One region of the Streptomyces sp. NPDC102490 genome, then DNA from elsewhere that is predicted to be linked to it. Evidence: riboswitches for the same ligand, from Rfam matches in the RefSeq annotation. Region 1 holds a riboswitch; each other region holds the start of a gene.
The links. Region 1 has a riboswitch for cyclic di-AMP ahead of ACIRGB_RS02945 (NlpC/P60 family protein). Riboswitches for the same ligand answer to the same signal wherever they lie in the genome.
Positions count from the first base shown of each region.

Region 2: linked by a shared signal. The riboswitch ahead of ACIRGB_RS28830 (M23 family metallopeptidase) and the one ahead of ACIRGB_RS02945 (NlpC/P60 family protein) in region 1 are both predicted to bind cyclic di-AMP.
Region 3: linked by a shared signal. The riboswitch ahead of ACIRGB_RS14745 (transglycosylase family protein) and the one ahead of ACIRGB_RS02945 (NlpC/P60 family protein) in region 1 are both predicted to bind cyclic di-AMP.
Region 4: linked by a shared signal. The riboswitch ahead of ACIRGB_RS32260 (transglycosylase SLT domain-containing protein) and the one ahead of ACIRGB_RS02945 (NlpC/P60 family protein) in region 1 are both predicted to bind cyclic di-AMP.

Region 1 is NZ_JBIWJU010000001.1:643,114-648,755, forward strand. Features, by position in the region: gene ACIRGB_RS02935 (peptidoglycan DD-metalloendopeptidase family protein) at 1-125, shown strand, start outside; gene pcrA (DNA helicase PcrA) at 215-2,704, opposite strand; cyclic di-AMP (ydaO/yuaA leader) riboswitch at 2,958-3,138, shown strand; gene ACIRGB_RS02945 (NlpC/P60 family protein) at 3,145-4,329, shown strand; gene ACIRGB_RS02950 (tellurite resistance/C4-dicarboxylate transporter family protein) at 4,357-5,373, shown strand; gene ACIRGB_RS02955 (hypothetical protein) at 5,351-5,642, opposite strand, start outside.
Region 2 is NZ_JBIWJU010000013.1:193,759-199,400, reverse strand. Features, by position in the region: gene ACIRGB_RS28840 (M16 family metallopeptidase) at 1-343, shown strand, start outside; gene ACIRGB_RS28835 (M16 family metallopeptidase) at 340-1,728, shown strand; cyclic di-AMP (ydaO/yuaA leader) riboswitch at 1,920-2,084, shown strand; gene ACIRGB_RS28830 (M23 family metallopeptidase) at 2,097-2,861, shown strand; gene ACIRGB_RS28825 (GntR family transcriptional regulator) at 2,991-3,686, shown strand; gene ACIRGB_RS28820 (HPr family phosphocarrier protein) at 3,870-4,151, opposite strand; gene ACIRGB_RS28815 (GNAT family N-acetyltransferase) at 4,351-5,642, shown strand, end outside.
Region 3 is NZ_JBIWJU010000006.1:83,311-88,952, forward strand. Features, by position in the region: gene ACIRGB_RS14725 (exopolyphosphatase) at 1-109, opposite strand, end outside; gene ACIRGB_RS14730 (DUF501 domain-containing protein) at 106-648, opposite strand; gene divIC (cell division protein DivIC) at 716-1,198, opposite strand; gene eno (phosphopyruvate hydratase) at 1,294-2,574, opposite strand; gene ACIRGB_RS14745 (transglycosylase family protein) at 2,861-3,598, opposite strand; cyclic di-AMP (ydaO/yuaA leader) riboswitch at 3,602-3,768, opposite strand; gene ACIRGB_RS14750 (transglycosylase family protein) at 3,952-4,980, opposite strand; gene ACIRGB_RS14755 (cytochrome P450) at 5,125-5,642, opposite strand, start outside.
Region 4 is NZ_JBIWJU010000016.1:96,183-101,824, forward strand. Features, by position in the region: gene ACIRGB_RS32255 (polyprenyl synthetase family protein) at 1-720, opposite strand, end outside; cyclic di-AMP (ydaO/yuaA leader) riboswitch at 1,504-1,660, shown strand; gene ACIRGB_RS32260 (transglycosylase SLT domain-containing protein) at 1,662-2,153, shown strand; gene ACIRGB_RS32265 (HAD family hydrolase) at 2,177-2,986, opposite strand; gene fahA (fumarylacetoacetase) at 3,308-4,534, shown strand; gene ACIRGB_RS32275 (M56 family metallopeptidase) at 4,917-5,642, shown strand, end outside.

The DNA.
Region 1 (5,642 bases):
TCGCGTTCTCCGGCAACTCGGGCAACTCGACCGGTCCGCACCTGCACTTCGAGGTGCGCCCCGCGGGCGGCTCGTCGATCGACCCGCTGCCGTGGCTGCGCAGCCACGGCATCAACCCGACCTGACGCCGTAACGTCTCGGCGGACCGGCCGGGCGGCCGCGGTCGGCCCGGGCGAACACCCGGACCCTCACCGCACCGCCCCGCCTCACACCCTCAGAGCTTCTCCACCGGCGCGTACCGCAGCAGCAGCCGCTTCGGCTTGGTGTCCCCGAAGTCGATCGTCGCCTCCGCGTTGGACCCGGTGCCCTTGACCCCGACCACCGTGCCGAGGCCGAACTGGTCGTGCGTGACGCGGTCGCCGACCGCCAGCGACACCGTCGGCTGCTCGGCGCCGGCCGACCTGCGGGTGGCGAAACCGGACGCGCCGGACGCCGACGAGCGGGAACGCGACGACGACAGCGACGCCGCCACACCCGAGACCGGCACCGAGGACGCGGGGCCGTTCGCCCCGGTCCGCTTCCACTCCAGGTGGGGAGCGGGGATCTCCTCCAGGAACCGCGAGGGCGGGTTGTACGACGGCTGGCCCCAGGCGCTGCGCAGCGTCGACCGGGTCAGGTAGAGGCGCTCGCGGGCGCGCGTGATGCCGACGTAGGCGAGGCGCCGCTCCTCCTCCAGCTCCTTGGCCTGGCCGAGGGCGCGCAGGTGCGGGAACACGCCGTCCTCCATGCCGGTGAGGAAGACGACCGGGAACTCCAGACCCTTGGCGGTGTGCAGGGTCATCAGGGTGACGACGCCGTCGCCGTCCTCCTCGTCGGGGATCTGGTCGGAGTCGGCGACGAGCGCCACCTTCTCCAGGAAGTCGGCCAGCGTCCCGGCCTCCTCCCCCTCGGCCCGCTCCTGCTCGAACTCCAGCGCGACGGCCGCGAGTTCCTGGAGGTTCTCGATGCGGGTCTCGTCCTGCGGGTCGGTGGAGGCCTGCAACTCGGCCAGGTACCCGGTGCGTTCGAGGATCGCCTCCAGGACGGTCGCCGGTCCGGCGCCGGACTCGACGATGGTGCGCAGGTCCTCCATGAGGGTGTTGAACCGCTTGACGGCGTTCGAGGAGCGCGCGGCCATGCCGTACGCCTCGTCGACGCGCCGCAGCGCCTGCGGGAAGCTGATCTTCTCGCGCTGGGCGAGGGCGTCGATCATCGCCTCCGCGCGGTCGCCGATGCCGCGCTTGGGGACGTTGAGGATGCGGCGCAGCGGCACCGAGTCCTCCGGGTTGGCCAGGACGCGCAGGTAGGCCAGGACGTCCCGGACCTCCTTGCGCTCGTAGAAGCGGACGCCGCCGACGACCTTGTAGGGCAGGCCGGTGCGGATGAAGACCTCTTCGAAGACACGGGACTGGGCGTTGGTCCGGTAGAAGACGGCGACGTCCCCGGCCTTGGCCTCGCCCGCGTCGGTGAGGCGGTCTATCTCGTCGGCGACGAACTGCGCCTCGTCGTGCTCGGTGTCGGCGACGTACCCGGTGATCCGGGCGCCGCTGCCCTGGTTGGTCCACAGGTTCTTGGGGCGGCGGGACTCGTTGCGCTCGATGACCGCGTTGGCGGCGCTGAGGATGGTCTGGGTGGAGCGGTAGTTCTGCTCCAGGAGGATCGTCGTCGCGTCCGGGTAGTCCTCCTCGAACTGGAGGATGTTGCGGATGGTGGCGCCGCGGAAGGCGTAGATCGACTGGTCGGCGTCGCCCACCACGCACAGCTCGGCGGGCGGCACCTCGGCCTCCGGCGGCACGTCGACGGGGTGCTCCGAGGGCACGCCGACCAGCTCGCGCACCAGGGCGTACTGGGCGTGGTTGGTGTCCTGGTACTCGTCGACCAGGACGTGCCGGAAGCGGCGGCGGTAGTGCTCGGCGACGTCCGGGAAGGCGCGCAGCAGATTGACCGTGGTCATGATCAGGTCGTCGAAATCGAGGGCGTTGGCCTCGCGCAGCCGCGACTGGTACATGGCGTACGCCTGGGCGAGGGTCTTCTCGAAGCCGTCGGCGGCCTGGGCGGCGAAGTCCTCCTCGTCGATCAGCTCGTTCTTCAGGTTGCTGATCTTCGCGCTGAACGACTTCGGCGGGAAACGCTTCGGGTCCAGGTCGAGGTCGCGGCAGACCAGCGCCATGAGCCGCTTGGAGTCGGCGGCGTCGTAGATCGAGAACGACGAGGTGAAGCCGAGCTTCTTCGACTCGCGGCGCAGGATGCGGACGCACGCGCTGTGGAAGGTCATCACCCACATCGCGTGGGCGCGCGGGCCGACGAGCTGCTCCACGCGCTCCTTCATCTCGCCCGCGGCCTTGTTGGTGAAGGTGATCGCGAGGATCTGGCCGGGGTGGACGTTCCGCTCGGCCAGCAGGTGGGCGATGCGGTGGGTGAGCACGCGGGTCTTGCCGGAGCCGGCACCGGCCACGATGAGCAGCGGGGAGCCGGAGTGGACGACGGCGGCGCGCTGGTTGTCGTTCAGCCCCTCCAGGAGCGCGGCGGCGTCCAGGGCGGGGCGCGGGGCGCCGTCCCGGTAGTGGGTGTCCCGGTCCGGGGGCGCGTCGAACTTCCCGCCGAACAGATCGTGCGGGACCTGCTCCGGTCCGTGATCGTCCTCGGGCGGCGGCGGGGGTTCCTCCTCGTGACCCCGGGGGGTCTGGAGGCTCGCCAGGAAGCTGTCGTCAAAGAGGCTGCTCATCGCTCTCCGAGTCTAGGGCGCCCCACCGACAACCCGGTGCCACCCCGGAAAATGCCCCGGCACTCCTGGGCCGGGCACGCCCCGCGACCGGCCGCGACACGAAGAGTGACGCCCGCCACCTGCGCAAAGGCGCCCGCGCGGAAGGTCACGAAAATGTATCGGGCATATCACCCACCAACCTTCACAGCGGCCACACGAGTTGGCTACGGTGCGGGCAGGCCGCTCGACCCCCTCCGGCGAACCTCGCCGGGCCGCGCGGCCTCCGCCGAGTCCGGCCTGCCCGCACGGCAGCCGGAGCCGGGGACCCAACCGAGACTTTGGGGTGAATCGGCCGCACCGCCCTCCATGAGGGACGGACCCGCCGTAGGGCAACCCTTCCGAACCACCGCCCGAACCCGACAGCTAACCCGGTAGGCGGAGCACTGGAAGGAGTCGCCTCCTTGGCGTCGCACCGCAAGTCGCGTCCCACCGGCACCCGCGTCGCGGGCATACGGACCCCGGCCCTCGCCACCGCGGCCCTCACCTCCGTCGCCCTGCTGTCCCAGACGGCGAACGCCACGCCGTCGGACGACCGGCCGACCCTCGAAGAGGTCGAGAAGAAGGTCGACGACCTCTACCGCCAGGCCGGGTCGGCGACCGAGAAGTACAACGCGGCCAAGGAGAAGACCTCCAAGCAGCGCAAGAAGGTCGACACCCTCCTCGACGACGTCGCCCGGCGCACCCAGAACCTCAACGACGCGCGCGAGGAGCTGGGCTCCTTCGCCTCCGCCCAGTACCGCACGGGCGCCTCGGTCCCGGAGACCGCGACCCTGCTGCTCGCGGACTCGCCGCAGGACTACTTCGACCAGAACCAGCTGATGAACCGGCTCACCGGCCGGCAGAAGAGCGCCGTCGACGACTACGTCACCCAGCAGTCCGAGACGATGAAGAAGCGCCGGGAGGCCACCGAGAGCCTCGAGACGCTCACCGACGCGCAGACCGACCTCAAGACGGCCAAGTCGACCGTCCAGAAGAAGCTGGCCACCGCGCGGGAGCTGCTGTCGGAGCTGACCGCCGAGGAGAAGGCCCGGCTCGCGGCGATCGAGAAGAAGAAGCAGCAGGAGGCCGCCCGCAAGGCCGCCGAGCTGGCGAAGCAGCAGACGGCGCGGGAGGCGGCCGAGCGCGAGCGGCGGGAGGAGGCCGCCCAGCAGCAGGAGAGCGGCGCCGGAACCGGCGGTACCGGTTCGTCGGGGTCGTCGGGCTCGTCGACGCCGGACACCTCCAACGGCACCAAGGCGGAGAAGGCGATCGCCTTCGCCCGCGCCCAGATCGGCAAGCCGTACGTCTGGGGCGCCACGGGCCCCGGCTCCTACGACTGCTCGGGCCTCACCCAGGCCGCCTGGAGGGCCGCGGGCGTGAGCCTGCCCCGCGTCACCTACGACCAGGTCAACGCTGGCACGACCGTCTCGGTCTCCCAGGCGCAACCCGGTGACCTGGTCTTCTTCTACGACGACCTCAGCCACGTCGGCCTGTACATCGGCGACGGCATGATGATCCACGCCCCGAAGCCGGGCGCGTACGTCCGCGAGGAGTCGATCTTCTACGACGGAGAGTCGTCGATCCACAGCGTGGTGCGCCCGGCCTGATCCTCGGGGGTCTCTAGCATCGGGCGCATGTCATCGGCCACCCATCCCTCCGCGCTGCGCACCTGGTGGGCGCAGCGTCCACCGGCGGCCGGGGCCGCGGTGATGGCGACCGGCATCGTGTCGGTCGCCCTGCATCTGACCGGCCGCGAGGTCCTGTCCCGGACCGCTCTGGTCCTGGCCTGCACCGCCTGGCTGATACTGGCCGCGAACTTCGTCTACCTGCTGCTCGCCGACCGGGCGCAGTGGGTACGGCGGGCCGGGACGCCGGGGGCGCTCACCGCCGTCGCCGCGACGACCGTGCTCGGCACCCGTTTCTCGCTGCTCGGCTGGTCGCTCCTGGCGGCGGTGCTGCTGGCGCTGGCGGTCGTGCTGTGGCCGTGGCTGCTGTACCTGGTGGTGCAGCGCTGGGGGCGGCGGATGCCCGGGGCGGTCTTCCTGAGCTGCGTGGCCACGGAGGGGCTCGCCGTGCTCGCCGCCACGCTGGCCGCGGCCACCTCGACGCCCTGGCTCGCGCACGCGGCGCTGGTGCCGTTCTGGCTGGGGATCGTGCTCTACCTGATCGCGCTGTTCCGCTTCGACCTGCGGCAGGTGGCCCGTGGCTCGGGGGACCACTGGGTGGCGGGCGGCGCGCTCGCCATCTCGGCCCTCGCCGGCGCCAAGCTGCTCGCGGCGGCCGGGACCGGCATGTACCTGTGGAACGCGGACGACCAGGCCGTCCTGCACGACGTGACCGTCTTCCTGCTCACGCTCGACCTGGCCTGGTACGCCGTGCTGCTGGCCGCCGAGATCGCCTGGCCCCGCCTCCGCTACGACGTGCGCCGCTGGTCGACCGTCTTCCCGCTCGGCATGACGGCGGCGGCGACGCTGTCCGTGGCCGTGGCCGTCGACGTCCCGTGGCTGGACGTGCCCGGCCGGGCGCTGCTGTGGATCGCGGTGGCCGGGTGGCTGGCGGTCGCGGCGGGGGCGGTCGTCCGGGCCCGGGCCGGGCTGCGGTCCGCGGCAGCGGACTCCGGGGCGGCGGTCAGGTCCACAGCACCGCGATGAAGATGTTCACCAGGGTCAGCGCGCCGACCAGGCCGAACAGCGGCTTGTCCACCTTCTCGTCGTCGCGCTTCACGTAGACCAGGCCGAGGATCACGATCAGCACGGCGAGCTTCACGCCGATCTTGACGTTGTCGACGGCGTAGTCCTGGGCCTGGTTGAGGCCGACCAGGACGGCGCCGGTGACCAGCATCGTCAGCGCGCCGTGCAGCATCGCGGGGGTGAACCGGGCCGCGCCCCGGCCCATCGCCTTCATCTGGGTCAGGAAGCCG
Region 2 (5,642 bases), on a different contig from region 1:
CGACGAGGAGCTGGCCCGGTTCGCCGAGGAGGGCCCCACGGCCGAGGAGATGGAGCGCGCCCAGGCCCAGCTCGAGCGCGAGTGGCTGGACCGCCTGGGCACGGTCGCGGGCCGCGCGGACGAACTGTGCCGGTACGCCGTCCTGTTCGGCGACCCGCAACTCGCCCTCACCGCCGTGCAGCGGGTCCTCGAGGTGACCGCACAGGAGGTCCAGGAGGTCGCCAAGGCCCGCCTGCGCCCCGACAACCGCGCGGTGCTCGTCTACGAGCCCACCGCCCCCGCCGACGAGACCGGCGCCGACCCGACCGACGCCACCGACGAGAACGAGGAGGCGGCCAAGTGACCGAGCTCGCCACCATGGAATTCCACGCCCAGCCGCAGGCCGGCGAGCCCAAGCCGTGGGCGTTCCCCGCCCCCGAGCGCGGCCGCCTCGACAACGGCCTCACCGTGCTGCGCTGCCACCGCCCCGGCCAGCAGGTCGTCGCAGTCGAGGTGCTCCTCGACGCCCCCCTGGAGGCCGAGCCCGCCGGTCTCGACGGTGTCGCCACGATCATGGCGCGCGCCTTCTCGGAGGGCACCGACAAGCACTCGGCGGAGGAGTTCGCCGCCGAGCTGGAGCGCTGCGGCGCCACCCTCGACGCGCATGCCGACCACCCCGGCGTCCGGCTGAGCCTGGAGGTGCCCGCCTCGCGCCTGGCCAAGGCCCTCGGCCTGGTCGCCGACGCCCTCAGGGCGCCCGCCTTCGCGGACGGCGAGGTCGAACGGCTGGTGCGCAACCGGCTCGACGAGATCCCGCACGAGCTGGCCAACCCCTCCCGGCGCGCCGCGAAGGAACTCTCCAAGGAGCTGTTCCCGGCCGACTCGCGCATGTCGCGCCCGCGCCAGGGCACCGAGGAGACGGTCGCGGCCATCGACTCGGCCGCCGTACGCGCCTTCTACGAGCGGCACGTCCGCCCCGCCACGGCCACCGCGGTGGTCGTCGGCGACCTCACCGGTGTCGACCTGGACGCGCTGCTCGGCGACACCCTGGGCGCGTGGACCGGCTCGGCCGCCGAGCCGCGCCCCGTCCCCCCGGTGACCGCCGACGACCGGGGCCGGGTCGTCATCGTGGACCGTCCCGGCGCCGTCCAGACGCAGCTGCTGATCGGCCGCACCGGCGCCGACCGGCACGACCGCGTGTGGCCCGCGCAGGTGCTCGGCACCTACTGCCTCGGCGGCACCCTCACCTCGCGCCTGGACCGCGTCCTGCGCGAGGAGAAGGGCTACACCTACGGCGTACGGGCGTTCGGCCAGGTCCTGCGCTCCGCGCCGGACGGTACGGGCGCCGCGATGCTCGCCATCAGCGGGTCCGTCGACACCCCCAACACCGGTCCCGCCCTGGAGGACCTGTGGACGGTGCTGCGCAAGCTCGCCGCGGAGGGGCTCACCGACGCCGAGCGCGACGTGGCCGTGCAGAACCTGGTGGGCGTGGCGCCGCTGAAGTACGAGACGGCGGCGGCCGTGGCGAGCACGCTGGCCGACCAGGTCGAGCAGCACCTGTCCGACGACTTCCAGGCCACGCTCTACCGTCAACTGGCCGCCACGGGCACCGTGGAGGCCACCGCGGCGGTCGTGAACGCCTTCCCGGTGGACCGCCTCGTGACGGTCCTCGTCGGCGACGCGGCGCAGATCAAGGAGCCCGTCGAGGCCCTCGGTATCGGCGAAGTCACCGTGGTGGCCGCCGAGTAGCGACCCGCGCGCGGAGTGGCCCTGGTGACCGGAGTGTCACCAGGGCCGCCGTTTGTCCGGATTGGGGGAATGGCTGCCCGTCTGCCCTGTGGCGTGCGCTACAAAAAGCCTGTTGCGTTTGAGAATTGAACGCAGCCGCGTTTAGCGTCTTCCGGGCTGTTCGTCAGGCAGTGCGCCGCACCCGCGGCACCGGACAGTCATCGCCGAGTCCCCGTACGGCGCGAGCCAGGGGAGCCGGGGACCCAACGCAGTCCCTGGGGTGAATCGGACGCCCGCGCGCAGCGCGAGGGGGTCCGTAGGAGACCTTCCACCTCCGAACCCGTCAGCTAACCCGGTAGGCGAGAGGGAAGGAAAGGACAAGCCTCTACATGGCGTTCACGCGCGCCACCGGGAAGCACCGGCGCACCGGCCGGGTGCACCGCACCACCGCCCGCGCGGCGGGAGTCGCGGCCCTCGCCACCACCGGCGTCGTCGGCACCCTCGCGGCTCCCGCGCTCGCCGCCGAGCCCGCGGTGGAGCAGAGCGGACTCACCCCGGTCGTCACCATCGGCGACTCCGTCGCCGACGAGATAGACGCCCAGGCCCTCGCCCAGCAGCAGGCGGCCGCGGACGCCGCCGCCCGCGAGGCGGCCCGGGAAGCGGCCCGCGAGCGGGCGGCCGAGGCGGCCAAGCAGGCGCGCGAGGCCAAGGAGCGCGCCGCGCGGGAGGCGGAGCGCAAGCGCCTCAACACCTTCGTCGCGCCGATCACCGCCTCCTACGTCTCCACCGCCTACCAGGCCGGCAGTTCCCTGTGGTCCTCCGGCAGCCACACCGGCATCGACTTCCACGCCTCCAGCGGCACGACCGTGCACGCCGTGGGCGTCGGCACCGTCGTCGAGGCCGGCTGGGGCGGGGCGTACGGCAACCAGGTCGTGATCAAGATGCACGACGGCACGTACACGCAGTACGGGCACCTGTCGTCCATCGGCGTCTCGGTCGGCCAGTCGGTCGAGCCGGGCCAGCAGATCGGCCTCTCCGGCGCCACCGGCAACGTCACCGGACCGCACCTGCACTTCGAGGCCCGTACGAGCCCCGAGTACGGCTCGGACATGGACCCCGTCGCCTACCTCCGCTCCCACGGCGTGAACGTCTGACAGAGACGACGTCCGAAAGCCCCGGCTTCCCGAGCCGGGGCTTTTCGCATTTAATATCGCTTGATTGGCCTGGGTTCGTGCGGCACACGTCAATCACCGGGTTTCACGGGGGTCAAGGGGAGGTCGCTCATGCGTATTCCGGCGCATTCGGTGTGCACGGCGATCCGGGACGACATCGTCTCCGGTGTACACGGCCGCGGGAGCCGGCTCACCGAGGAACTCCTCGCCCGCCGCTACGGCGTCTCCCGCGTCCCCGTCCGCGAGGCCCTGCGCACGCTGGAGGCCGAGGGTTTCGTGGTGACCCGGCGGCACGCGGGCGCGTGCGTGGCGGAGCCGACCGAGCGGGAGGCCGCCGACCTCCTGGAGACGCGCACGCTCCTGGAGCCGCTCGGGGCCTCCCGGGCCGCCCGGCGGCGCACCGAGGCCCACCTCAAGGTGTTGCGCGGCCTGGTCAGACTGGGGCAGGAACGGGCCAGGCAGGGCACCGGCGAGGAACTGCGCTCACTGGGCGGCTGGTTCCACGAGACCCTCGCCCGGGCGGCGGACAGCCCCTCCCTGACGGCGCTGCTGACCCAGCTCCGCCACAAGATCGCCTGGATGTACGTGGTGGAGGCGCCGGTCGGCCCGGTGGAGTACTGGGCGGAGCACGGCGCGATCACCGACGCCGTGGCCCGGGGCGACGGCGAACGCGCGCGGGCGCTCATGACCCTGCACATCGAGCGGTCGGCGTCCGCGCACCGGCTGCGCTTCGCCTCCGGCGGCGGGCGGACGGAGAGTGTGAGGAATGCGCAACATCCCGTAAACACGGCGGGCCCGCGTCGGTAACGCGGGTGCCGTATACAAAGGGCGGGGAATTCCGTCCGGTGTTTTCCGCTGCCCCGTAAAGAGGATGAACAACGGGCGGGCGAGCCGAAGGAGCGGAGAAACGGACGCGAAAAGAAACGAAAGGCCCGTCCGGTGTCCCGGAGGGCCTTTCGGTGCTGCTGTCCGCAGGGCTCGGACGGTCGCTCAGACGGTCTCGGGAAGCTCCTCGAGCCCCTCGGCGACCAGCTTCGCCAGCCGGTCCAGGGCGGCCTCCGCGCCCTCGGCGTCGGAGGCGAGGACGATCTCCTCGCCCCCCTGGGCGCCGAGGCCGAGGACGGCCAGCATGGAGGCCGCGTTGACGGGCGACCCGTCGGCCTTGGCGATCGTCACCGGGACGCCTGTGGCCGTGGCGGCTCGGACGAAGATGGAGGCGGGGCGGGCGTGGAGACCCTCGGCCCAGCCGACGTTGACGCGGCGCTCAGCCATGTGATGCTGCCCTTCAGGTGTTCAGGGGGTTGAAGTTGTCTAGACCAGGTTGTCTAGACCAGTTTCCCACATCGTGAAGCAAGCCGGGACGACCGCGTGCGCCGTCCCGTGCGGTGCTCGGACCGCGGCCTCGGTCCGAGCTCGTGCCCCCACAGACTGCCCCGCGCCGTTGTCGGACGCGAGCCGTACTCTGGGGCCCATGCAGACCTCGTCGGACCGGCACGAGTACCCCGCCCACTGGGAAGCCGACGTGGTGCTGCGCGACGGCGGCACCGCGCGCGTCCGCCCCATCACCGTTGATGACGCCGAGCGCCTGGTCAGCTTCTACGAGCAGGTGTCCGACGAGTCGAAGTACTACCGCTTCTTCGCGCCGTACCCTCGCCTGTCCGCGAAGGACGTCCACCGCTTCACGCACCACGACTTTGTGGACCGGGTGGGACTCGCGGCCACCATCGGCGGCGAGTTCATCGCCACCGTACGCTACGACCGGATCGGGGCCGGCGGAACACCCGCCACCTCCCCGGCCGACGAGGCCGAGGTCGCCTTCCTCGTCCAGGACGCCCACCAGGGGCGCGGCGTCGCCTCGGCCCTCCTGGAGCACATCGCCGCCGTCGCCCGCGAGCGGGGCATCCGCCGCTTCGCCGCCGAGGTGCTGCCCGCCAACAACAAGATGATCAAAGTCTTCATGGACGCCGGGTACACCCAGAAGCGGAGCTTCGAGGACGGAGTGGTCCGCCTGGAGTTCGATCTCGAACCCACCGACCGCTCGCTCGCCGTGCAGTACGCGCGCGAGCACCGCGCGGAGGCCCGTTCCGTCCAGCGGCTGCTGCAGCCCGGCTCGGTCGCCGTCGTCGGCACCGGCCGCACCCCGGGCGGCGTCGGCCGCAGCATCCTCGGCAACATCCGGGACGCGGGGTACACGGGCCGCCTGTACGCCGTGAACAGGGCCTTCCCCGAGGACCAGAAGCACCTCGACGGGGTCCCCGCGTGCCGCTCCGTGCGCGACATCGACGGGCCGGTCGACCTCGCCGTCGTCACCGTGCCCGCCGAGCACGTCCCCGACGTCGTCACCGAGTGCGGTGAGCACGGCGTGCAGGGGCTGGTGGTGATCTCCGCCGGATACGCCGACAGCGGCCCCGACGGACGCGAACGCCAGCGCGCCCTCGTGCGGCACGCGCGCACGTACGGCATGCGCATCATCGGGCCCAACGCCTTCGGGATCATCAACACCTCCCCGGACGTGCGGCTCAACGCCTCCCTCGCCCCCGAGATGCCGCGCCCCGGCCGGATCGGCCTGTTCGCCCAGTCCGGCGCCATCGGCATCGCCCTGCTCTCCCGGCTGCACCGGCGCGGCGGCGGGGTCACCGGCCACACCGGCGTGTCCACCTTCGTCTCCTCCGGCAACCGCGCCGACGTCTCCGGCAACGACGTCCTCCAGTACTGGTACGACGACCCGGAGACCGACGTCGCACTGATGTACCTGGAGTCCAT
Region 3 (5,642 bases), on a different contig from region 1:
TGGTCATACGGCGGTCCAGGTCGGTCAGCTCGCCCGTCTCGGGGTCCGCGTCGGCCACCAGGAGCCGGATGGAGTTCGTACCGCAGTCGACGGCGGCGACCCGGGTCACTGGGCGTCCTCCTGACACGTCTGGCCGGCGAGGGTCACGCAGGGTCCCTTGCGCCACCACTCGGGCAGCATCGCGATCGCCTCGTCGCCCAGCGGGTTGACGCCGGGACCGGCGGCCAGCGAGTGGGCGACCAGCACGTGCAGGCACTTCACCCGGTCCGGCATGCCGCCCGCGCTCGGGAAGCCGGTCAGCTCCTCGATCTCGTCGCGGCGCCGGACGTAGTCCTCGTGCGCGGCGCGGTAGGCGGCGGCCAGCTCCGGGTCGGCGCCCAGGCGCTCGGTCATCTCCTTCATCACGCCGTTCGCCTCCAGCGTGCCGATGGCGGAGGCCGCCTTCGGGCACGTCAGGTAGTACAGCGTGGGGAAGGGCGTGCCGTCGGGCAGCCGCGGCGCCGTCTCCACGACGTCCGGCTGACCGCACGGGCAGCGGTGCGCGATGGCGCGCAGGCCGCGCGGGGGGCGTCCGAGCTGCTGCTTGAAGGCCGCCACGTCCGCGTCGGTCGGCTCGGTGCGCGGGGTGGTCGGCGGGGGAGTCTGCATGACTGTCTTCTGCTGGTCTTCCTGTTGAGTCAGTGCCGGAGCGGCCGGCGGGGTCGGCGTGGTGGGTTCACTGCCGGCGGGCGGCGGCGTCGGCCTTGTCGACCCCGTCCCACACGTTCCGGTACCAGGGGCGGTCGGCGGCGCCGGCCTCGGCACGGGACTGCTCGGCCGCCTCCGGGTCGACGACGACGAACCCCGTCTCCCCCGGCATCACGTAGTGCAGCCGCAGCCGGACCTGCTGCTCGGCGTAGGCGTCGTCCTGCCAGCGTGCCTTGAGGTCGCGCAGGTCCTCGACCCGCTGCCGGGTCTCCCGCTGCTCCCGCTGGAGATCGGCGATCTCGGCGCGCTGGGCGACGTACTGCCGTATCGGGTAGGCGAGCGCCACGACGAGCGAGCAGAGCACCATCGCGAGCAGCGCGGCCCGGCCGGTCAGCCGGGAGCGCCGGGCCTGGCGCCTGGTCTGCGAGCGGTAGACCCGGGCCGCGGTCTGCTCCCCGATGATCCGGATCCTGGTCGCGGTGGAGAAACGGTCCCGGTCCTTCACGGCCATCTGGTCTCCGCCTCCCGTGCACGCGCGTACGTCCCCGCACACGGTACGGGACCGGATACGGGGACGTACGTACGACGCTGTCCTTCTACGGGCTGTCAGCCCTTGAAGCGGGGGAACGCGCTGCGGCCGGCGTACACCGCGGCGTCGTCGAGGATCTCCTCGATGCGCAGCAGCTGGTTGTACTTGGCCACCCGCTCGGAGCGGGCCGGGGCGCCGGTCTTGATCTGGCCGCAGTTGGTGGCGACGGCCAGGTCGGCGATGGTGACGTCCTCGGTCTCGCCGGAGCGGTGGGACATCATGCACTTGAAGCCGTTGCGCTGGGCCAGCTCCACGGCGTCCAGGGTCTCGGTCAGCGAACCGATCTGGTTGACCTTGACCAGCAGGGCGTTGGCCGAGTTCTCCTCGATGCCGCGGGCCAGGCGCTCCGGGTTGGTGACGAACAGGTCGTCGCCGACCAGCTGGACCTTGTCGCCGAGCTGGGCGGTGATGGTCTTCCAGCCGTCCCAGTCGTCCTCGAACAGCGGGTCCTCGATGGAGACCAGCGGGTACGCGTCCACCAGTTCGGCGTAGTACTCGGTCATCTCGGCGGCCGTGCGGGTCTTGCCCTCGAAGGAGTAGGAGCCGTCCTTGTAGAACTCGGACGCGGCGACGTCGAGCGCGAGGGCGATCTGCTCGCCGGGGGTGTAGCCGGCCTCCTTGATCGCCTCCAGGATGAGGTCGAGGGCCTCGCGGTTGGAGCCGAGGTTCGGGGCGAAGCCGCCCTCGTCGCCCAGGCCGGTGGCCAGGCCCTTGTTCTTCAGGACCTTCTTGAGCGTGTGGTAGACCTCGGCGCCCCAGCGCAGCGCCTCGGAGAAGGACTCCGCGCCGATCGGGGCGATCATGAACTCCTGGATGTCCACGTTGGAGTCGGCGTGCGAGCCGCCGTTCAGGATGTTCATCATCGGCACCGGCAGCAGGTGCGCGTTCGGACCGCCCAGGTAGCGGAAGAGCGGCAGGTCGCTGGCCTCGGAGGCGGCGTGGGCGACGGCGAGGGAGACGCCGAGGATGGCGTTGGCGCCGAGCGAGCCCTTGTTGTCGGTGGCGTCCAGGTCGAACATGGCCTGGTCGATCAGGCGCTGCTCGGTGGCGTCGTAGCCGACCAGCTCCGGGCCGATCTGCTCGATGACGGCCAGCACGGCCTTCTCGACGCCCTTGCCGAGGTAACGGCTCTGGTCGCCGTCACGGAGTTCGATGGCCTCGAAGGCACCGGTGGAGGCGCCGGAGGGAACGGCGGCACGACCCGTGCTGCCGTCGTCGAGGCCGACCTCGACCTCGACCGTGGGGTTGCCTCGGGAGTCCAGGATTTCCCGGGCTACGACGACGTCGATGGACGGCACGAGCATCTCCTTCTTCAATGTGACGCTTCGGTGTGACGCGCGGGTCCCGCAGGACCGCGGCGGCTCTGCGGGACCGAGCCTAACCGGCTCCGGGCGATCGGCCAGCCGATCGCCCACCCGCTGGACAGAACCGAGAGTAAATTGTTTCCGAACGGAACAAAGACGTTTCCGGAAACCGGGACGGAACCGGGGGCGGGCCCCGGCGGGGGCGCGACGCGAAAAACCCGCCCCGGTGCGTACGGGGGGAACACGCACCGGGGCGGGAAGTCGCGGGAGCCGCCGCCGCTTACTTGAGGTGCAGCTGCTGGCCCGGGTAGATCAGGTCGGCCTGGTCGACGATGTCGTCGTTCAGCTTGAACAGCTTGGCCCAGCCGCCCTTGACGTCGTGCTCCGCGGCGATCGAGCTGAGGGTGTCACCCTTGACGACCTTGTACTCGCCGTCGCCCTTCTTGACCTTCTTGCCGGTCGGGGTGGTGACGGTCTTCTTCTCGGCCTTGTCGGTCTTCTGCTCCGCGGCCGGACGCTCGGAGGAGCGGGAGGCCTTCTGCTCGGTGGAGCGCTCGGCGGTGGAGCCGCTGCTCTGGCTCTGGGAGCTCTGCGAGCTCTGGGAGCTGCCGGAACCGCTGTCCTGCGAGCCGCCACCGGTGTTCGCGGCGCCCGACAGGCCGGTGCCGCAGACCGGCCAGGCACCCTTGCCCTGGCCCGCGAGCACCTTCTCGGCGATCTGGATCTGCTGGGACTTGCTCGCCTGGTCGGCGGTGGAGGCGTACTGCGTACCGCCGTAGGCGGCCCAGGTGGAGGCGGAGAACTGCAGACCGCCGTAGTAACCGTTGCCGGTGTTGATGGACCAGTTGCCGCCGGACTCGCACTGGGCGACGGCGTCCCACTCGGACGTGGTGGCGGCGGAGGCGTTGCCGGCCGCCATCAGCGGGGCGGCGACGGCGGCACCGGTGACGCCGGCGACGGCGATGACACGGGTGGCCTTGGACGGACGACGGTGCTTGCCCTTGCCGGAAAACAGCATGGTTGATCCCCTCACCGACGCCTGCGAGGTGAGCTGTCGGGTTCGGGCCGGTTGAGTTGCCCGGCCGGGTTCCTCGCGGAACTCGGCTCCACCCCTAGCCGCTCCGGCTCAACTGCCCGGTGTGGCGCTTACCTTGGGTCCCCCGCTCCTGCCTTCGGCGCTTGACGCGACGACTGTTCCCGTACGGCCGCTGGCAGGATTCGGCGTTGCGACTGTCGGGGCCCGCGGTGGCGAGCGGTCATGACCGTAGACACGCACTCCGCGGTTTTTCAAAGACGATCACGGCTTCTGAGACCTATCTCTCACGAGATCCAAAAGGGACATACAGTCTCTAACCGTGACGTGAACTCCCCCTACTTTTCGCCCGATTCGCCCGTGACCGTGAGCGTCTGACCGGGCAGGATGTGGTCGGGGTCGGCACCGACGACCGCCTCGTTGCCGGCGTAGAGCGCATGCCATCCGCCGTCGACGTCAAGGGAGTCGGCGATGGCCCACAGACTGTCGCCGGTGCGGACGACGTAACGGTCGCCTCCGGCGTCCCGCGCGCCACCGTCGCGCGAGGCGTGCCGCCCCGTCGCCGTGTCCGTGCGGCCCTCCTTCGCGGCGCCCTCGTCCGCGCTGTCGCCGCGGTGCCGCCCGTCGCCGGACGAGCCTTCGGTCTCCCGCGGTTCGGCACGGGCGGAGGAGTCGGATTCGGGGGAAGTGTCCGACTTGGTGGAGGGGTCGGCGTGACCGGACGCGCCGCCGGAACCGTCGGACGACGTGTCAGACGAGGACGAAGAAGAGGGCGAAGGGGACGAAGAGGACGCCTCGGGCGTCGACTCCGCCGTCCCGGTCGAGCCGGACGTTTCGGTCGAGCCGGATGACTCGGACGACGGGGACGACTCGGGCGATCCGGTGGTCGTGGGCGAGCCGGACGACTTGGTGGTGTCCGCCTCCCCCGAGGTGTCCGAACCCTCCGACGCCCCGTCACCGGCCGCGTCCGAGCCGCCGCCCGTGACCCCGGAGTCGTTGCCCAGGCCGGCGAGCAGACCGCAGGTCGGCCAGGCGGCGATGCCCTGGGCCGCGTGTATCTTCTCGGCGATTCTTATCTGCTGGGAGCGACTGGCCCGGTCGGCACTGGGGGCGTAGTCCAGGCCGCCGTACTGCTCCCAGGCGTCCTGGGACAGTTGCAGGCCGCCGTAGTAGCCGTTGCCGCTGTTCTGGCTCCAGGCGCCGCCGGTCTCGCACTCGGCCACCTGGTCCCAGGCCGCCGAGTCGGCCGCGTGGGCGCCGGTGGCGCCGAGCAGCGGGATCGCGATGGCGGAGCCGGTCACTCCGGCGGCGACGACCAGGGCGGGTGCCTGGCGGGGGCGGCGGTGACGACCGTTCCCGGAGAGCATGCGACGACCTTTCACGAGACGACGGGGGGTCACGTGGCGGATGACGCTCGACACCACGTTGATCCGTGAACGTATAGGGAGATCATCGGTTGTCACAAGTTCATGCCGCGCAGATCACGTGAAGATCACAGAGTTGAGCGCGTGTCACTTTTGCGTCGTCGACGGACCGTTGCCGGCCGATGACGCGAACGGCGTGAACGCCACCGGCAAGGTGCGCAGACCTCGCATGATGAGGCCGCCGCGCCAGCGCAGTTCGGCCGGGTCCGCGGCGAGGCGGAGGTCCGGCAGCCGGGTGAGGAGCGTGGCCAGCGCCGTCTGCCCCTCCAGCCGGGCGAGCGGGGCGCCGAGGCAGTAGTGGATGCCGTGGCCGTACCCGAGGTGCTGGCTGTCGCGGCGGGCGAGGTCGAGGGTGTCCGGGTCGGAGAACCGCTCCGGGTCCCGGTCGGCGGCGGCGAGGACGACGAGGACGGGGTCGCCGGCCGCGACGTCCTGGCCGCCGATGGTCAGCGGCCGGGTGGCGAAGCGCCAGGTGGCCAGCTCCACCGGGCCGTCGTAGCGCAGCAGTTCCTCGACGCCGGTCTCCAGCAGGCCGCGCTCCCCGGCGGCGAGGGAGGTCTGGAGCCGCGCCCGCTGCTCGGGGTGGGTGAGCAGGGCGTAGGTGC
Region 4 (5,642 bases), on a different contig from region 1:
CAGGTCGGTGCCGGGCGTCTTGCCGGACTCGTCGGAGTCGGAGGCGATGTCCAGGACGTCGTCCGCCAGCTGGAAGGCGACACCGAGCCGCTCGCCGTACTGGGTCAGCACGTCGACCACCGTCTCGTCGGCGCCGGACATCATCGCGCCGAACCGGCAGGAGACCGCCACCAGCGATCCCGTCTTGCCGCCCAGCACGTCCAGGTAATGGTCGACCGGGTCGCGGCCGTCCTGCGGGCCGGCCGTCTCCAGGATCTGGCCGGTGACCAGCCGCTCGAACGCGAGGGCCTGGACACGGACCGCCTCGGGGCCGAGGTCGGCGAGGATCTGCGAGGCGCGGGCGAACAGGAAGTCACCGGTGAGGACGGCGACCGAGTTGCCCCAGCGGGTGTTCGCGCTGGGCACCCCGCGCCGCACGGCGGCCTCGTCCATCACGTCGTCGTGGTACAGCGTGGCGAGGTGGGTCAGCTCCACCACCACGGCCGAGGGCACGATCCCGGGGGCGTAGGGGTCGCCGAACTGGGCCGAGAGCATCACCAGCAGCGGCCGGAACCGCTTCCCGCCGGCCCGCACCAGGTGCTGGGCGGCCTCCGTGATGAACGGCACCTCGCTTTTGGTTGCCTCGAGCAACCCTTCCTCGACAGCAACCAATCCGGCCTGGACATCGGCTTCCAGAGCCTGGTCCCGCACGCTCAGCCCGAACGGCCCGACGACGGTCACGAGGGGTCTCCTGTCTGCTGGTGTCTACTGGCGATTACCTGGTTTGTCGATAGGTCGCTGCCACCACTCAAGTCAGCGTATCCGGTCACGTTTCGATCACCGCTAGCGCCCACCGTTACAGGCTGGTCGGTATCGGATCATGAACGGTATGTTTTTGATCAGGTGATATGAGCAGATTTTGATTGATATCGCCAGAGGGGACGAGCCGGATCAGGAGGGCGGACGGGCCGGAAGCCGCCACCGAAGATCCCACCACTCCTCCCAACGGCCCGCACTTCGAGAACGTCACCCGATCGCCACACGCGCCCGTACCGGCCCGCACCGGTCCGCGCGCAACGGCCCACACGCACCGGCCCGCGCACACCCGCTCGCACCGGTCCGCGTACGGCCGCCCGGCAGGACCGGCAGGCGCCTCCCCGGCGGTCCACTCCCCACCCCGCTTCCCTCCTCCCGCCGCTCGACACCCGAAGCCGTCCCCACCTGCGGCCGGTTGGCGCCTAGTTGAGTCGAATGCCCGTTTTGCCGTGCTTACTGAGGCCAGTGAGTTGGCTCACTCCGGGCCGCCCGCAGGCAACCCCGCCCGAACCTGTGCCCTCCCTTTGCCCCGCAAGCCAGTTGAGGCTTGGCAACAGCAAAGGATCAAGAGCCTCAAACGCCTCAGACCAAGGTCAACAGGCACGTTGGGTGATTCCTGCACTTGTTCCGGACATGTGCTCTCGCATACGTTCCCGGCCTGTCGGGCGGACGCCGAATCCTGCCACCGCCCGTCGCACAGTCATCCACCCAACACACTCGCCGGCAGGAGCGGGGGACCCAGGTAAGTCGCCGCACCGGTCACCACCGGAGCGGCTCGGGGTGAAGCCGTACCCGTCAGGGGCGCGGCCGGGCACCTCCCCGCCCGAACCCGACAGCTCACCTCGTAGGCGTAAGGAGAGGGACACATGTCTGCCAACGGTCAGAACCGTCACGCCCGCACCAGCCGCCTCGTCCGCAAGCTCGCGGTGGCCGGCACCGGCGCCGCGGTGCTCGCGCTGCCGCTCATCGGCGCCACCACCGCCTCCGCGGCCACCCCGGCCGCCGCCACGACCGCCGCCAAGGCGGCCACGACGTACCCGGACAACCTCGACGGCTGGATCCGCGAGTCGCTCGCCATCATGGCCCAGCACGGCATCCCCGGGACCTACGAGGGCATTCACCGCAACATCATGCGGGAGTCCTCCGGCAACCCGCTCGCCATCAACAACTGGGACATCAACGCCGTCAACGGCACCCCGTCCAAGGGTCTGCTCCAGGTGATCGACCCGACCTTCCAGGCGTACCACGTGCCCGGCACCTCCTGGGACCCGTACGACCCGGTCGCCAACATCACCGCCGCCTGCAACTACGCGGCCGACCGCTACGGCTCGATGGACAACGTCTTCAGCGCGTACTGAGCCGTACGCCGCCCGGTCCTCGCCTAAGAGGTACCGAAGATCCGCTCGAGGACGACGGCCACGCCGTCGTCCTCGTTCGTCGTGGTGACCTCGTCGGCCACCGCCTTGAGTTCGGGGTGGGCGCCGGCCATGGCGACGCCGCGGGCCGCCCAGTGGAACATGGGGATGTCGTTGGGCATGTCCCCGAAGGCGAGCGTCCGCCGCCGGTCGAGGCCCAGGTGCTCGGCGGCCAGCGCCAGGCCGGTCGCCTTCGTGATGCCGCAGGGCTGCAACTCAACGGTGCCGGGCCCCGACATGGTGACCGTGGCGAGGGAACCGACCACCGCGCGCGCCGTCGTCGCCAGTTCGTCGTCGGTCAGCTCGGGGTGGCGCAGCAGCACCTTGCTGATCGGCCTGGACCACAGCTGCTCGCGCCGCTCGACGCGCACCGCGGGCAGCGTCGGGTGGGGCATCAGGTAGCCCGGCTCGATGAGCGTCAGGCCGTCGACGCCGTCCTGGTCGACGGCGGCGTGCACCTGGCCCACCTCGGCCTCGATCTTGCCGAGCGCGGTCTCGGCCAGCTCCCGGTCCAGGGTGACCGACCACAGCATCCGGTGCGCCCCGGCGTCGTACACCTGCGCGCCCTGCCCGCACACCGCGAGTCCCGTGCCGCCGAGCCGGTCCAGCAGGGGGCGCACCCGGGGGGCCGGCCGCCCCGTCACCACCAGGTGCCGCGCCCCCGCCCCGGCGACCCGCGCCAGCGCGGCCAGCGACCGGTCGGAGACGGTGTCGTCGCCGCGGAGCAGCGTGCCGTCCAGGTCGGTGGCGACGAGGGAATATGCGGTGCGGTCCATGATCAGAGAATACGGACACCGCACCCGTCCGACTCACCCGTGACCGCTTCCGAACGAGGGCGTAGCGAATGCGCTCGAACTGGAATGAGGATGCACGAGTGCGCCCGATCCTGCCCAAAACCTGACACATCATCGGCTAAAGCCGGGTCAGGGCCTGTACACCGGTCCCCGTGCACACCACCGCGTCAAGATCCCGTCCCGGGCGCCGCCACCTCCGGTCGCACTGCCCAAGACCGGTGGGTCAGCCGTAACGTGTGGCCCGACCACGCAGACACGGCGCGCACGGCGCACATGGCGAGCACGAAAGCGAGGCAGCACCTGATGCCCCCCTTCGATGTCCCCGAGGGCGATCCCTTCGGTCCGCACAACCTTCCGTACGGCGTGTTCTCGATCCCCGGCTCGCGCGACCGGACGGTGGGCGTCCGGCTCGGCGACCACGTCCTCGACGCGGGCGCGGCGGCCCACGCTCTCGGCTCGCCGTACGCCTCCCTGCTCGCACGGCCCACCCTCAACCCGCTGCTGGCGGCCGGGCGGACGGCGTGGTCGGACGTGCGGCGCGCGCTGACGGCGTGGGTGACGGTCCCCTCCCACCGCGAGGTCCTGGAACCGCTCTTCCATCCGCTGTCGTCGGTGACCCTGCACCTGCCCTTCGAGGTCGCCGACTACGTCGACTTCTACGCCTCCGAGCACCACGCCCGCAACGTCGGCCAGATCTTCCGCCCCGACGCCGCCGACTCCCTCACCCCGAACTGGAAGCACCTCCCGATCGGGTACCACGGCCGTTCCGGCACGGTCGTCGTGTCCGGCACCGACGTCGTACGCCCGTCCGGGCAGCGCAAGGCACCGGCCGACGCCGCTCCCGTCTTCGGCCCTTCCGTACGCCTCGACATCGAGGCCGAGGTCGGCTTCGTCGTGGGGGTGCCGTCCGCACCGGGCCGTCCGGTGGCGCTCGGCGACTTCCGCGAGCACGTCTTCGGGCTCTGCCTGCTCAACGACTGGTCCGCGCGGGACGTCCAGGCGTGGGAGTACGTGCCCCTCGGCCCGTTCCTCGGCAAGTCCTTCGCCACGTCGGTGTCGGCGTGGATCACCCCGCTGGACGCGCTGGAGGAGGCGCGGGTGGCGCCGCCCGAGCGCACGCACGAGCTGCTGCCCTACCTGGACGACACCGCCGACGACCAGGACGGCCCCGGCGGCTACGACCTGCGGATCTCCGTCGCCCTCAACGGCCACGTCGTCTCCGAGCCGCCGTTCTCCACCATGTACTGGACGGCCGCCCAGCAGTTGGCCCACATGACGGTCAACGGCGCCTCGCTGCGCACCGGCGACCTCTACGGCTCGGGCACGGTGAGCGGGCCGGCCGAGCGGGAGCGGGGATCGCTGCTCGAACTGACCTGGAACGGCCGCGACCCGCTGGAACTGCCCGACGGCAAGCGGACGTTCCTGGAGGACGGGGACGTGGTGACCCTCACGGCCTGGGCCCCGGGACCGGACGGGGTCCGGGTGGGGCTGGGAGAGGTGACCGGGCGGGTGGTCGGCCGGGACGTCTGACCGGGCGCGGGCGAGACCCCGGCGGCACATGCGGCCACGCGGGCGCGGGCGAGACCCCGGCGGCACATGCGGCCACGCGGACGCGAGCGAGACCCCGGCGGCACATGCGGCCACGCGGACGCGAGCGAGACCCCGGCGGCACATGCGGCCACGCGGACGCGAGGAGTGCCCCCGGCGGCGTGCGGCGACGCGTGCGGTCGGGAGGCTCCCGCCGACCGGTCGGTGGGGGCACCCATTCCGGAACCCGTGCCCGTCGACACCTGACTCCCGCCACCCGGCCCCGTCATACTGGCGTCGGGCGGTGTCCGCGCACGGCCCGGCCCAGCACAGCCCCTGTACAGCCAGAGCCGCCCATCCTCGACCAGGATCCGGAGCCAGTGGCATGACCGTCTGCCTGCTCCTGCTGTTCGTCGTCGCCGTGACCGCCGCGGTGCCGGTGCCGCGCGCGCTGACCCGTTCCGCGTGGCCCGAGCGGGACCCCGTGGTCGGGTTGTGGGTGTGGCAGTGCCTGGTCGCCACCGTGCTGCTGTGCTGTCTGACGGCTCTGGTCCTCGGTGCCGCCGCGGTCTTCGGGACGGTCCGCGCCCAGTTGTTCGCACCGGCGCCGCCCGCGGTGACCGCGGCGTACAACCTCTCCGCCGGTCCGTTCTGGGCGGCTGTCCTCACCCTGCTGCTGGCGGCCGGGGCCGCCTGGACGACCGCGATGCTCGCGCGCGAACTCGTCGAGGCCCGCCGCCGGCGCGCCCGGTCCCGCGCCCATCTGCGCGAGCGCGCCCCCGACCTGCCCGCCGGACTGCCCGCCGCCCGCGGGCCGCTGCTGGTGCTGGAGGACGAGTACCCGGACGCCTGGTGGATGCCCGGGAGTCCGCCGCAGCTGATCGTCACCACCGGTGCCCTGCACCGCCTCACCGACCACCAGCTGGACGCCGTCCTCACCCACGAGCGCGGCCACGCCCGGGCCCGCCACGACTGGCTGCTGCACCTGTCGACCGCCCTGGCCACCGGGTTCCCGAGCGTCCCGCTCTTCGCCCACTTCTGCGACCAGACCCACCGCCTGGTCGAACTCTCGGCCGACGACACCGCCTCCCGGCGCTGCGGCCACCTGACC